DNA from 4 places in the Streptomyces sp. NPDC014891 genome. Region 1 is predicted to be linked to each of the others. Evidence: riboswitches for the same ligand, from Rfam matches in the RefSeq annotation. Region 1 holds a riboswitch; each other region holds the start of a gene.
What was found. Region 1 has a riboswitch for cobalamin ahead of ACF09E_RS12720 (ABC transporter substrate-binding protein). Riboswitches for the same ligand answer to the same signal wherever they lie in the genome.
Positions count from the first base shown of each region.

Region 2: linked by a shared signal. The riboswitch ahead of ACF09E_RS14585 (prenyltransferase/squalene oxidase repeat-containing protein) and the one ahead of ACF09E_RS12720 (ABC transporter substrate-binding protein) in region 1 are both predicted to bind cobalamin.
Region 3: linked by a shared signal. The riboswitch ahead of ACF09E_RS02565 (energy-coupling factor ABC transporter permease) and the one ahead of ACF09E_RS12720 (ABC transporter substrate-binding protein) in region 1 are both predicted to bind cobalamin.
Region 4: linked by a shared signal. The riboswitch ahead of metE (5-methyltetrahydropteroyltriglutamate--homocysteine S-methyltransferase) and the one ahead of ACF09E_RS12720 (ABC transporter substrate-binding protein) in region 1 are both predicted to bind cobalamin.

Region 1 covers NZ_JBIBWF010000004.1:182,340-185,503, forward strand. The annotation lists gene ACF09E_RS12710 (NEW3 domain-containing protein) at 1-296, shown strand, start outside; gene ACF09E_RS12715 (UBP-type zinc finger domain-containing protein) at 671-964, shown strand; cobalamin riboswitch at 1,757-1,920, shown strand; gene ACF09E_RS12720 (ABC transporter substrate-binding protein) at 2,006-3,046, shown strand; gene ACF09E_RS12725 (FecCD family ABC transporter permease) at 3,121-3,164, shown strand, end outside.
Region 2 covers NZ_JBIBWF010000004.1:600,529-603,692, forward strand. The annotation lists gene ACF09E_RS14580 (hypothetical protein) at 1-880, opposite strand, end outside; cobalamin riboswitch at 1,017-1,093, opposite strand; cobalamin riboswitch at 1,210-1,348, shown strand; gene ACF09E_RS14585 (prenyltransferase/squalene oxidase repeat-containing protein) at 1,459-3,164, shown strand, end outside.
Region 3 covers NZ_JBIBWF010000001.1:622,144-625,307, reverse strand. The annotation lists gene ACF09E_RS02570 (energy-coupling factor ABC transporter substrate-binding protein) at 1-472, opposite strand, end outside; gene ACF09E_RS02565 (energy-coupling factor ABC transporter permease) at 469-1,167, opposite strand; cobalamin riboswitch at 1,196-1,428, opposite strand; gene ACF09E_RS02560 (PTS-dependent dihydroxyacetone kinase phosphotransferase subunit DhaM) at 1,511-1,948, opposite strand; gene dhaL (dihydroxyacetone kinase subunit DhaL) at 2,107-2,745, opposite strand; gene dhaK (dihydroxyacetone kinase subunit DhaK) at 2,772-3,164, opposite strand, start outside.
Region 4 covers NZ_JBIBWF010000004.1:580,757-583,920, forward strand. The annotation lists gene ACF09E_RS14505 (short-chain fatty acyl-CoA regulator family protein) at 1-1,061, shown strand, start outside; cobalamin riboswitch at 1,167-1,394, shown strand; gene metE (5-methyltetrahydropteroyltriglutamate--homocysteine S-methyltransferase) at 1,561-3,164, shown strand, end outside.

The sequences.
Region 1 (3,164 bases):
GGTCGGGCGTCGGAAGCGGTGCGGCGGGAACGGCCACCGTCTACTACCGGGACGGGACCTCCGCCAAGGGTTCCTTCGGCTTCCCCAACTGGTCCTTCTCCCCCGCCGATGCGCACGGCGCGACGCTGGTCGCGTCGTCCGACGGCCGGAACCGCCCGAGCGGGTACGGGAACGCCGGTATCGCCTACCGCGTGTTCGCCCACTCCATCCCCCTCGACGCGGCGAAGCAGGTCGACTTCGTCGTCCTGCCGGACAACAGCGGCATCCATGTCTTCGACATGGCCATCGCCCCCTGATGTCCCTCGCGTGACCACGCTCCGCTCGGCCGCCCCCGTGCCTTTCGGTCCGGGGGCGGCCGACGTCCGGCGGACGGCCCTCCGGCACCACCGATGTCGGTGCGCGTCTCCAGGGGCCTCACTGCGACGTAGATGCAGGCGGTTGCGCCGTACGGGCCGTCGTCGTGAAGCGAACGAACCCCGGATCCCCTTCCAGCGCCCGCCGACCGTCTCACCGCCTTCCGAACGACCGTGTACCGCGGTGGGCGGACCCTGGGGCCGGGGGGCTCGGCAGGGCTTCTTTCTCTCGGGTGCGGGAGAATCGGGCGATGGACCGATCCGACGATGACGCACGGCCCGACCGGCCTCTCGACGCGCCTCGGCCTTCGTGGGCCGTGGCGTACGACGGGGGCCGACCGGAGGGCGGGCGCGCCTGCGACCATGTCGCGGCTCTCCCTCTAGCGCCGGATGCGCCGGCCGAGGCATGCGCCGATTGCCTGTCCTCGGGTGGGAGTTGGCGGCGGCTGCTCTGGTGCGCGACGTGCGGACACGTCGGTTGCTGTGACAGCTCGCCTGGGCGGCACGCGTACCGGCATCACGAAAGGACCGGGCATCCGGTCGCGCTGACGCTGTCCGCGGACGAGGACTGGGCCTGGTGTTACGAGGACGAGGTCTACCTCGTGCGTTGAACCGCCCGCGGACGGGCGACCCGGCGGGCGTACGCGGCGCCCTCGCACGGTCGTACCGCCCCGCGTACGCCCGGGCGTGCCCGGGGCCGCCCCGGCGCGATGCCGTTCGCCGAGGCGGCGTGAGCCGTCAGAAAGCCGGGCCCGGTGCCGGTACGGGCCCGGGCAGGGGCCCGGGGTGCGGGCCGGGCTCCGGGCGCGGATCGCCCGGCTGGGGGTCCGGACCGGGCTGCGGCGGAGTCGGGGGTACCGGGTCGGGCCCGCCGGGCGTGGGCACCGGGCCGGGGACCGGCCCCGGCTGCGGGCCGGGACCAGGGCCGGGGACCGGGGTGGGGCTCGGAGGCACCGGATCGGGCGGCGGTGTGCCCAGTTCCGTCGTCCCCGCGTGCCAGGGCTCGCGACCGGGCTCCGGCGGTGGCCCCGTCGGGCCGGGAGGGACAGGACGCGTGGGGGGCGCCAGTTCCGGATCCGACGGGTCCGGCAGATTCGGACGGCCGGTCCGTACGTCGCTTCCCATGATCACACCGCCTTACCGGGTAGGGAGGGATGCTGTTCTCCTCCCCCACTCGGCTGCCCGGAGAGATCCTTCTCATGCGCCCACGAGGGCAGGTGCACCCGGGCGGCGGCACGGGCGTGCGGAGGTACGCGCTTCCGTTCTGCGGCTGCCGGGTCGCGATCCACCGGCCGGCCGTTCGCAGGCGAGAGCGGCGACCAGACGGCCCTCACCTGGGATTCCTTCCGGCGGGCGGCCCTCCGGGCCCAAGATCGCCCTGTGGTAGTTTGCCCGGGCCAGTCGTACCCCTGTACGTATCGACACGATATGTGCGCGGGTCAGGGAATCCGGTGGGAATCCGGAGCTGACGCGCAGCGGTGAGGGTGACGGGCGGAGCAGCGGCCACTGGGTCCCGACGGGCCCGGGAAGGCGTTCCGTCCGGACGACCCCGAGTCCGAAGACCTGCTGGCGCCCCGGACGGCGTGCCGTCGTCCGGGAAGCACCGTACGACAGGCTCCGCGCATGAGCCCTGACGCAGAAGGACTCCTCCTGTGCCCCTCGCCCCCCGTTTCCGTGCCGCCGTGCTGCTCGTGGCCGCCGCCGCCCTCGTCTCCGGCTGCGGCGGCACCACCAGGGCGGACGCGCCCGAGGCGAAGCAGGCGGGCCCCGGCCATCCCGTCCGTCTGGACAACTGCGGACAGCGGGTCGAGATCGACCACGTCCCCCGCCGGGCTGTCGCCCTGGACCAGGGATCGGCCGAGATCCTGCTCTCCCTCGGCCTCGCCGACCGCATGGTGGGCACCGCCACCTGGACCGATCCGGTCCTCGGCGGGCTGGAGAAGGCGAACGCGACCGTGCCCCGGCTCGCCGACCGCTACCCGTCCTTCGAGAAGGTCCTCGACGTCGAACCGGACTTCGTCAGCGCGTCCTTCCTGTACACCCTCGGCAAGGGCGGCGTGGCCCCGCGGGAGCGGTTCACGAAGCTCGGCGTGCCCACCTACCTCTCCCCCGGCGACTGCGTCGGCAAGGACAACGGCGGCGGTGGCGACGGTGTGCGGACGAGTCCACTGACCATGGACACCGTGTACGGGGAGATCAGGGACCTCGCCCGCGTCTTCGGTGTGCCGGAGCGCGGGGAGAAGCTCGTGGGCGAGCTCCGGGCCCGGGTCGGGAAGGCCACGGCCGGCGCGGACTTCGGCGACGCGTCCGTCCTCTACTGGTTCTCCGACTCGCAGGGACCGTACATGGCCGGCTGCTGCGGCGCTCCCGGCATCGTCAGCGGGGCGCTCGGTGTGAAGAACGTCTTCGACGACACGAAGGAGGAGTGGCCGCAGATCAACTGGGAGACCGTCGCCGACCGCGATCCCGACGTGCTGGTGATCGCCGATCTGACCCGCCGGGCGCAGTCGGCGGAGAGCGCCGCGAAGAAGATCGAGTTCCTGGAGTCGCACGCGGTCACCCGGAACATGACGGCGGTGCGGAACAGGCGGTACGTGATCCTCAGCGGTCAGGCCATGAACCCCACCATCCGCACGGTCGAGGGCATCGAGAAGGTCTCCGCCGCGCTCAAGACGTACGGTCTCGCGAAGTGACCCGGCCGGGGCTGGAGACGGCGGACCCGCCGGACCGGGATCAGGCAGACCGGCCCGTCGCGGTGGGCCGGCCGGTGCGTGCCTCCGCCCGCTCGTCCCGGGCCCTCGCGCCGGTGGC
Region 2 (3,164 bases), 420 kb from region 1:
TGGTGAAGTCGGCCGACTGCGGGTTGATGCCGCAGGCGTTCAGGCCCGCGACGGCCCAGCCGTTGGAGCTGGTGTTGACGCCGTACAGGGAGTTGAAGGCGCCGGAGGAGGCGACCAGCTTGCCCTTGAGGAAGTTCTTGGCCTGCACGACGTCGGTGTCGGTGTTGGGGACGCCGGAGACGCACAGCGCGGCCATCGCCGCGCCGGTCATGTCGATGTCCCCGGCCGAGGCGAGGCCCGTGGGGTTGTCCTCGACCTTCTGGTAGGTCCAGCCGCCGTCGTTGTGCTGGTTGGCGCGGAGGCGGGTGACGATCGTGTCGGTGAGGGCCTGGGGGATGCGGGCGGCGCCGGCCTGGGTCTTCGCGCCGCGCAGCGCGAGGGCGGCGAAGACGGTGCCGTTGAAGTTCGCGGACGGGCCGAAGTAGCCGGGCTCGGCGGTCTGCCAGTACGCGTAGACGTCCGCGACGAGGTTGCGCGAGGCGGAGACGCGGGCCGGGTCGATGCCCGCGGCGTAGGCGTTGAGCGTGCCGCGCTCGTAGTCCGTGACCACCGGGGTCGCCGACGGCCAGCCGGCCGTCGACAGCAGGTTCCGGTAGACGGTTCTCGCGTTCTTGGTGGTGTCGCCGCCGGGGGCCACGTCGACGACGGCCGTACCGGCGGCCGCGAACGCGCTGAAGGCCCATTCGTTGGAGAGACCGGAGCCGGCGTACGAACCGTCGGCGGCCTGGAGGGACTTGAGGTAGGCGACGCCGTTGGTCTTAGACGTGGCTATCTGCGCGGGCGTGGAGGTCGCGAAGGCGGGCAGCGTGCCGAGGGCGAGGGCGCCGAGCGCCGCGGGCACCGCGAGCGCGAGACGGCGGGAGGGACGGGGAAGGGACATGGGCCTGCTCCTGGAGGTCGGCGGACGCCGGCCGCTCGGCACATGCCCCGCGTCGCCCCGACGGGGCACGGCCGGGGATCTCCGGGGAGCCGCCGTCCGGAACGCGTGGTACGGCTTCTGTACTGCGTCGCCGTATGGGCATTCGGGCTCCGAGACGGCCCCCGCCGCCTCGACACCGTTGCGCGTCAGCTCCGGATTCGCACCGGATTCCCCCACTTGGCAGCCCAGGACGCTACCCGAACGATCACCGTACCGCCAGCAGGACCACGGCAGACGGCCCCGGAGACGCGGCTCCGGATCCCGGTGAGACGGACGGCATATTGACGGCCCTGACGGATCCGTGTTGCACTCCGTCCGATAAGCAGTCAGCACCAGGGGAAGCCGGTCGAATTCCGGCACTGACCCGCAACCGTAGACCCGGATCGTCCCGGGTGAGTCGGAATGCCTGGGGCTGGAACTCAGTACGAGGAACGCCGTCGCGGACTACGGTGTGGTCGTCGCCGCCTCTCCACGGCACCAGAGCCGTGTGGGGGCGCATCGCCACGCACGCGGGCCGCCCGGCAGAGACGAGGGCCGCGGTGGGGACCGAACAGCAGGCGAGACGGTGGTCGAGGGCGAGACGGCGGCTCTTGTCGACCCTGACCGCTTCCCTTCTGACGCTCGGCGCGGGTCTGACCCACCTCACGGCGGCCTCGCCGGCGAGCGCCGACCCGATCGCGAAGTGCACCCGCACCAAGGGCGCCATCGTCGCCGTGGACTTCGGCAAGTGGGGCGGGCCGGTCGTCCGCGGCTGCGACACCACCCCCACCACCGGCTACGAGCTCCTGCAGACGGGCGGGTTCACCACCGAGGGCACCGGCCACGACGGCCCCGCCTTCATCTGCCGCATCGGCAACCGCGCGTTCAACGCCGGGAAGAAGTACCCCACTCCGGCTCAGGAGGACTGCGTCCTCACCCCGCAGGCCACCGCCTACTGGTCGTACTGGATCGCGTCCCCCGGCCAGAGGAAGTGGACGTACAGCCCGCTGGGCGCCATGTCGCGCACGCTCAAGCCGGGCGACGTGGACGCCTGGGTCTTCGGCGGCACGGACATCGGCGGCACCAAGGGCAGGCCGTCGTTCACGCCCGACGACGTCCGCGCGGACGGGGGCGACCCGCCGAACCCCAGCGACCCGCCGGCGCCGAACGTGCCCCCGGGCACCATCGACCTGCCCGCCGCGACCCGCTGGCTCACCGACCGGCTGACCAACGGGCAGCGCGTCGTCAACGACGGCGACACGACGCCCAACTACCTCGCCACCACCGAGGTGTCCTACGCCCTGGCCGCCACCGACAGCGAGCACCCCACCGCCCGCCGGATCGCGGCCTTCCTCGGCCGGCCCGAGCACACCGACGCGTACGCCTACCCGGCCGGCAAGGACGAGGCGCCGGACGCCACCGCCGCCGCCCGCCTCGCCCTCGTCGCCGAGGCCACCGGGAAGGACCCCCGCGACTTCGGCGGCCACGACCTCCTCGGCGACCTGACGGCGAACGTCTGCCTCAGCGGCTCGGACGCGCCCCAGCCCGTGCCCGGCTGCACGACCAAGGGCGACTTCCGCACGACCGGACAGACCGAGGGCCAGGCCCTGGCCGTCATCGCGCTGCTGAACGGAGGCGTCACCCCGCCCGCCGAGTCGGTGACGCGACTGGCTCAACTGCAGTGCGACGACGGCGGTTTCCCCAGCTTCCTGATCCTGGACGGCCAGGTCTGCGAGAGCGAGGCACCGTCCACCGCCCTCGTCGCGCTCGCCCTCCAGCGCGCCGGCGGCCACACCCCGGTGGTCACCAAGGCCCGCTCCTCCCTCAAGAAGGCCCAGTTCAAGACGGGGGCCTGGCCGGCCGCCTCGTACAGCGTCCCGGGCAGCGCCTACGCCACCGGCTGGGTGGCCCAGACCCTGCGCGCCCTGGGCGACCGCGGCCACGCGGACGCGGGGGTCTCCTGGATCTCCCGCCAGCAGTTCCCCGGCGGCGGCTTCGCCTTCGAGGAGGGGACCACGGACCCGCTGCTGTACGCCACGACCGCGGCGGTGATCGCCGGCGCGAAGAGCGACCTGGTGACGCTCACGACGAAGGAGCCCGTCCCGCCGACGACACCGCCGACGACGCCTCCGACCACCCCGCCCACCACGCCTCCCACGACGGGGCCCACCGCTCCCCCGGCCGGTGACGGACCGGACCTGAAGAAGGGCTCGGCCTACCTCGCCGACCACAAGCGGCTGATCCAGGGCCGGTACTACGAGGGCAG
Region 3 (3,164 bases), on a different contig from region 1:
CGCCGCTACCGTCCCCGGCCGCCGTCGTGGCCGTCCGCGAGGCACCGGCGGCACCGGGTGCGCCGGCCCCGGGCAGGTCGGACGCACCGGCCCCGGCCCCTTCGGCCCCGGCCCCTTCGGCCCTGGTCAGGTCGGCCCCGGGCAGGTCGGCCCCGGAACCCTCCGCGACGGCTCGCGCCGCCCCCTGCCGACGGCCGCGGCGCAGGCCGAAGTAGTACGCCAGGACGCCGGCGCCGAGAGCGGCCTGCAGGGCGAACAGCGCGGACTCGATCTCCCCGGACGGGGGTTCGTAGAGCGGGCTGAACCACGGTTCGTAGTCCGGCCGCAGCTCCGTGATCGCGGTCTCGGCCTCCGCGTCCGCCCCGGCGAAGGGCTCCTCCTTGTGGTCGCCGAGCCCCAGGGCGAGCGGCAGCACCGCGAGCGCGGCGACGACGAGCAGCAGCAGGGTGTTGATCTTCGCGTTCCGGCTCATCGCGCGGCCGCCTCCTCGCGTCGCTCCGACGTGCGCCCGGCGAGGACGCCGAGCCGGACCAGTTCGCCCTTGCTGGACTGGGTGAGCAGGCGCATCACCAGCACGGTGAGCAGGCCCTCGCTCACGGCGAGCGGGATCTGCGTCACGGCGAAGATCCCGCCGAACTTGGCGAGCGCGCCGGGGATGCCGCTGCCCGGGTCCGGGAAGGCGAGCGCCAGCTGGACGCTGGTCACGCAGTAGGTCGACAGGTCGGCGACGAACGCGCCGAAGAACACGGCGACCATCAGCGGCGCGCCGAACCGGCGCAGCAGCACGTAGGCGCCGTAGCCCGCCCACGGCCCGACGATCGCCATCGAGAAGACGTTCGCGCCGAGCGTGGTCAGGCCGCCGTGGGCGAGCAGCAGCGCCTGGAACAGCAGGGTGATGGTCCCCAGGACCGCCATGATCGGCGGCCGGAACAGTATCGCTCCCAGACCCGTACCGGTCGGATGGGAGCAGCTGCCGGTCACCGAGGGCAGCTTGAGTGCCGACAGGACGAACGTGAAGGCGCCGGCGGCGCCGAGCAGCAGCGTGGACTCCGGGTTGGACCGCACCTCGCGGGTCAGCGCGCGGACCCCGTGGACGACGAACGGCGCGGACGCGACGCCCCAGGCGGCCGCGTGCACAGGGGGTAGGTACCCCTCGGCTATATGCATGGTCGGGAGACCCTCTCCAGCACCTCGTGGATGGACAACGCACCCTGGCCGGTCTCCTGGCTGACGGTCATTCCGTCCGGCTCCGCCTTCCCACACCACGAGGGTCTCCCGACGTGGTCCAGTGGCTTCCCGAGGGCGTTCCCCGGGGGTGGAGCCGGACCTCCCGATCACAGTGGCGAGGGCCGCACCGGTACCGCACCGGTTTCCCGTACACCAAGGCCCTGCGACATTAGTGCGTTGACCTGCTGGATCACAACAAGGCCGGTACCGGGTGCGGCCCCACGCCCACTCCCCGCAGTCGGCCCGGGCGGCACCGGACGACCGCCGGGGGCCGCTCCCTCCGTCAGTCCTTGCGGTACGCGTACGCCTCCGCCGCGGCGGCCGCCACGGCGTCCAGGTCCCCGCCGGCGCCGGCGGTGACGCAGGCGGCGACCGCGCCCTCGACGAACGGCGCGTCCACGAGCCGGGCGCCCTCGGGCAGTTCGTCGCCCTCGGCGAGGAGGGCCTTCACGGTCAGCACCGCACTGCCCAGATCGACGAGGAGCACCACTCCCGCGCCGCGGTCGGCGGCCTTCGCCGCCTCGCAGATCAGCGCGGAACTCGTCCCGAGACCGCCGTCGGGGGTCCCGCCGGCCGGCACGACCGGGGCGAGGTCGCCGCCCCCGGCGAGCCCGCGGGCCAGCTCGGCGACGGAGGCCGCGACGGCCGCGCTGTGCGACACGAGCACGATGCCGACCGGACGGCCGCGGTCGGTGCCGCCGGTCCCGCTCTCGTCGCTCACACCGTCGGTCCGACTCACGCCGCTCACACCGTCCGTCCCGCTCACGTCACGCACTCCGTCGGTACGACTCACGCCACGCACACCGTCCGTCCCGCTTTCGCCGCTCGATCCGTCGTTCCCGCTCCCGCCGCTCAGCCCTCCGCTCTCGCCCCCGCCGCTCATGCCGTCCCCTCGGCGGCAGGGTGCTCCTCGCCGCGGGCGACCTCGTCGAGGGCGGCGAAGAGCAGCGCCGAGGACGTGGCCCCCGGATCCTGGTGCCCCACCGACCGCTCGCCCAGATAGCTGGCCCTGCCCTTGCGCGCCCGCAGGGGTACGGTCGCCAGGGCGCCCTCCGCGGCGGCCGCGCGCGCGGCGCCGAACGAAGCGCGCAGCCCGTCCACCGCCGGCGTGAGCGCGTCGAGCATCGTCTTGTCGCCGACCTGCGCCCCGCCGAGCTGGGACACGGCGGCCACTCCCGTACCGAGCGCCTCCGCGAGCTGTTCCCGGGTGACGCGCGGGTCGTCCCCGAGGGTCTTGCCGGTACGGCGGAGGAGCGTGCCGTACAGCGGTCCCGAGGCGCCGCCCACGGTGGAGATCAGCTGCCGGCCGGCTGCGGTGAGGGCGGCGCCCGGCGTCGCGGGCGGGTCCTCGCCCAGGGCGGTGGTCACGGCGGCGAAGCCGCGCCGGAGGTTGGCGCCGTGGTCCGCGTCGCCGATGGCCGAGTCGAGCTCGGTGAGCCGGTCCGCCTCCCGGTCCACGGACTCGGCCACGGCGGCCAGCCAGCGCACGAGGAAGGCGGCGTCGAAGGTCTGCGTCATGTCGGGCTCCTGTTCCCTCGTCCGTCTCACCGGCCCCAGCGCAGCGCGGGCGTCGCCACGGGGGCGTCCCAGAGGCGCAGGAGCTCCTCGTCGACCTCGCACAGGGTGACCGAGCAGCCGGCCATGTCGAGCGAGGTCACGTAGTTGCCGACGAGGGTCCGGGCGACCGGCACCCCGCGTTCGCCCAGGACGCGCTGGACCTCGGCGTTGAACCCGTACAGCTCCAGGAGCGGTGTCGCGCCCATGCCGTTCACGAGGGCGATGACGGGGCCCGAGGGGCGGAGGTCCTCGACGACGGCGTCGACGGCGAAGTCGGCGATCTCCCGGGAGGTCATCATCGGGCGCCGCTCGCGACCGGGTTCGCCGTGGATCCCGACGCCCAACTCCAGCTCGCCCTCGGGGAGGTCGAAGGTGGGGCT
Region 4 (3,164 bases), 400 kb from region 1:
CCGAGCGGGTGGCGGCCCTGGCGTCACCCGAGGAGACCGCGGGCCTCCTGCCCGCCGAACCCCACGACGAGGTACGGGACTTCTTCTACGCCCACCACAATCACTTCGCGGTTCTGGAGACCGAGGCCGAGGCGACCGCCGCCGCCCTGGACACCGGCCGGGCTGGCCGCGCGGCCGATGCCCTGACGGACCGCCTCAGGGCCGGACACGGCATCAAGATCCTTCGGGCGGGCCCCGAAAGGTCCGCCGACGCCCGGCGGTTCGACCCGGACAGCGGCCTGCTCATGCTGTCCCCCTGGCTCAGCGAGGGGCAGCGCGCGTTCCAGCTCGCCACGCAGCTGGCGTTCCTGGAGCACGGGCCGCTCCTCGACGCACTGGTCTCCGCCGCCGAGCTCACCTCCACCCAGGCGGAGGGGCTGGCCAGGATCGGGCTCGCCAACTACTTCGCCGGCGCGGTCCTCATGCCGTACACCGCCTTCCACACGGCCGCCGAGGAGCTCCGCTACGACGTCGAGCTCCTTCAGGCGCGCTTCGGCGTCGGATTCGAGACCGTCTGCCACCGGCTGAGCACGCTCCAGCGCACCGGCCGCCGCGGGGTGCCCTTCTCCTTCCTGCGGGCCGACCGCGCGGGCAACATCTCCAAACGGCAGTCCGCCACCGACTTCCACTTCTCACGCCTGGGCGGCACCTGCCCCCTGTGGACCGTGTACGAGGCGTTCTCCGCGCCCGGCCGGATCCTCACCCAGGTGGCGGAGATGCCGGACGGCAAGAAGTACTTCTGGATCGCCCGCACGGTGACCCGGGGAGGATTCGGCCACCACGCGGCACGCGCCGACTTCGCCGTCGCGCTGGGCTGCGAGCTGCGTCACGCGCCACGCCTCGTGTACGCGGAGGGCATCGCCCTCCACGACCCGCGGGCCGCCACCCCGATCGGTCTGGGCTGCCGGATCTGCGAACGCCAGGACTGCGCCCAGCGCGCCCGGCCGCCCGCCGGCGGTATCCTCTCCGTCGACCCCGACCGGCGCGCCCTGGTGCCGTACCCGGTGGTGTCCGAGCGTTGAATCCCGCGCGGCTCCCGGCCGGGACGTGCTGCTCCCGCTCGACCGGCCGTCTCATTTTCGCGTCCACATGGTGGACACCGACTCGCCGCCGAGGATCCCGCACCCTAGTCTGGCCCGGCAGCTGGTTCGCCCCGTCCGCCAGGCGGGATGCGTCGTAAGAGGGAACCCGGTGGGAATCCGGGACTGCCCCGCAGCGGTGAGCGGGAACGACCGCCGTCATACGCACTGGGACCGGACAACGGTCCTGGGAAGCGACGGCCAGTAGGTGCCCTCCGGTCGGACCGGAGAGCGTGCCCGTGAGTCCGAAGACCTGCCCGTTGCCCGCACGCGGACGATTCCGCGCGCGGACATCCCGGTGACCTCGTGGGCGGGTCGGCGTACACAGCGAGCGGCGACGCACGGTTCTCCCGTGACGTGGTCCGCACGTCCTGTCGTTCCCTTCGCGTCCGCGTCCCGTCGTCCGGGATGGCTCTGGACACATCTCGCGAAGGAGAGTTCCGTGACAGCGAAGCCCGCAGCCGCGGCAGCACGAGCCACCGTGTACGGCTACCCCCGCCAGGGTCGGAACCGTGAACTGAAGAAGGCCATCGAGGGCTACTGGAAGGGCCGGGTCTCCGCCGACGCCCTCCGGACCACCGCCGCCGAACTGCGCCGCTCCTACTGGCAGCAGCTGGCCGACGCCGGCATCGACGAGGTGCCGACCGGTGACTTCTCGTACTACGACCACGTTCTGGACACCAGTGTCATGGTCGGCGCTGTCCCCTCCCGCCACCGCGCCGCCGTCGACGCGGACGCGCTCGACGGCTACTTCGCCATGGCCCGCGGCACCCAGGACGTCGCGCCCCTGGAGATGACCAAGTGGTTCGACACCAACTACCACTACCTGGTCCCCGAGCTCGGCCCCGACACCGTCTTCACCGCCGACTCGGCGAAGCAGGTCTCCGAGCTGAAGGAAGCCGTCGCCCTCGGCCTGACGGCCCGCCCGGTCCTCGTCGGACCCGTCACCTACCTGCTGCTCGCCAAGCCTGCACCCGGCGTGGCCGAGGACTTCGACCCGCTCACCCTCCTCGACCGGCTGCTCCCGGTCTACGCCGAGGTCCTCGCCGACCTGCGCGCGGCGGGCGCCGAATGGGTCCAGCTGGACGAGCCCGCCCTCGTCCAGGACCGCACCCCGGCCGACCTGAACGCCGCCGCCCGCGCCTACCGCGACCTCGGCGCGCTCACCGACCGGCCCAAGCTGCTCGTCGCCTCCTACTTCGACCGCCTCGGCGACGCCCTCCAGGTGCTGGCCTCGGCACCGGTGGACGGTCTCGCCCTCGACTTCACCGAGCGCGCCGCCGGCAACCTCGACGACCTCGCCCGCGTCGGCGGACTGCCCGGCAAGCGCCTGGTCGCGGGCGTCGTCAACGGCCGCAACATCTGGATCAACGACTACCAGAAGTCCCTGGCCACGCTCGCCACCCTGCTCGGTCTCGCCGACCGGGTCGACGTGGCCGCGTCCTGCTCCCTCCTGCACGTCCCGCTGGACGCGGCTGCCGAGGTCGACATCGACCCGCAGGTCCGGCGCTGGCTCGCCTTCGCCCGGCAGAAGACCGCCGAGGTCGTCACCCTCGCCAAGGGCCTCGGGAACGGCACCGACGCGATCAGCGCCGAACTGGCGGCCAACCGGGCCGACCTGGCCTCCCGCGCCGACTCCGCCCTCACCCGTGACCCGGCCGTGCGCGCCCGCACCGCCGCCATCACCGACGCGGACGGCCGCCGCTCCCAGCCGTACGCCGAACGGACCGCCGCCCAGCGCGCGCACCTCGGTCTGCCCCTGCTGCCGACCACCACCATCGGCTCCTTCCCGCAGACCGACGAACTCCGCGTCGCCCGCGCGGACCTGCGCGCCGGCCGCATCGACACGGCCGGCTACGAGGAGCGCATCAAGGACGAGATCCGCGAGGTCCTCTCCTTCCAGGAGAAGACCGGCGTCGACGTGCTCGTGCACGGCGAGCCCGAGCGCAACGACATGGTGCAGTACTTCGCCGAGCAGCTCACCGGGTACTTCGCCACGCAGCACGGCTGGGTGCAGTCGTACGGCACCCGCTACGTCCGGCCCCC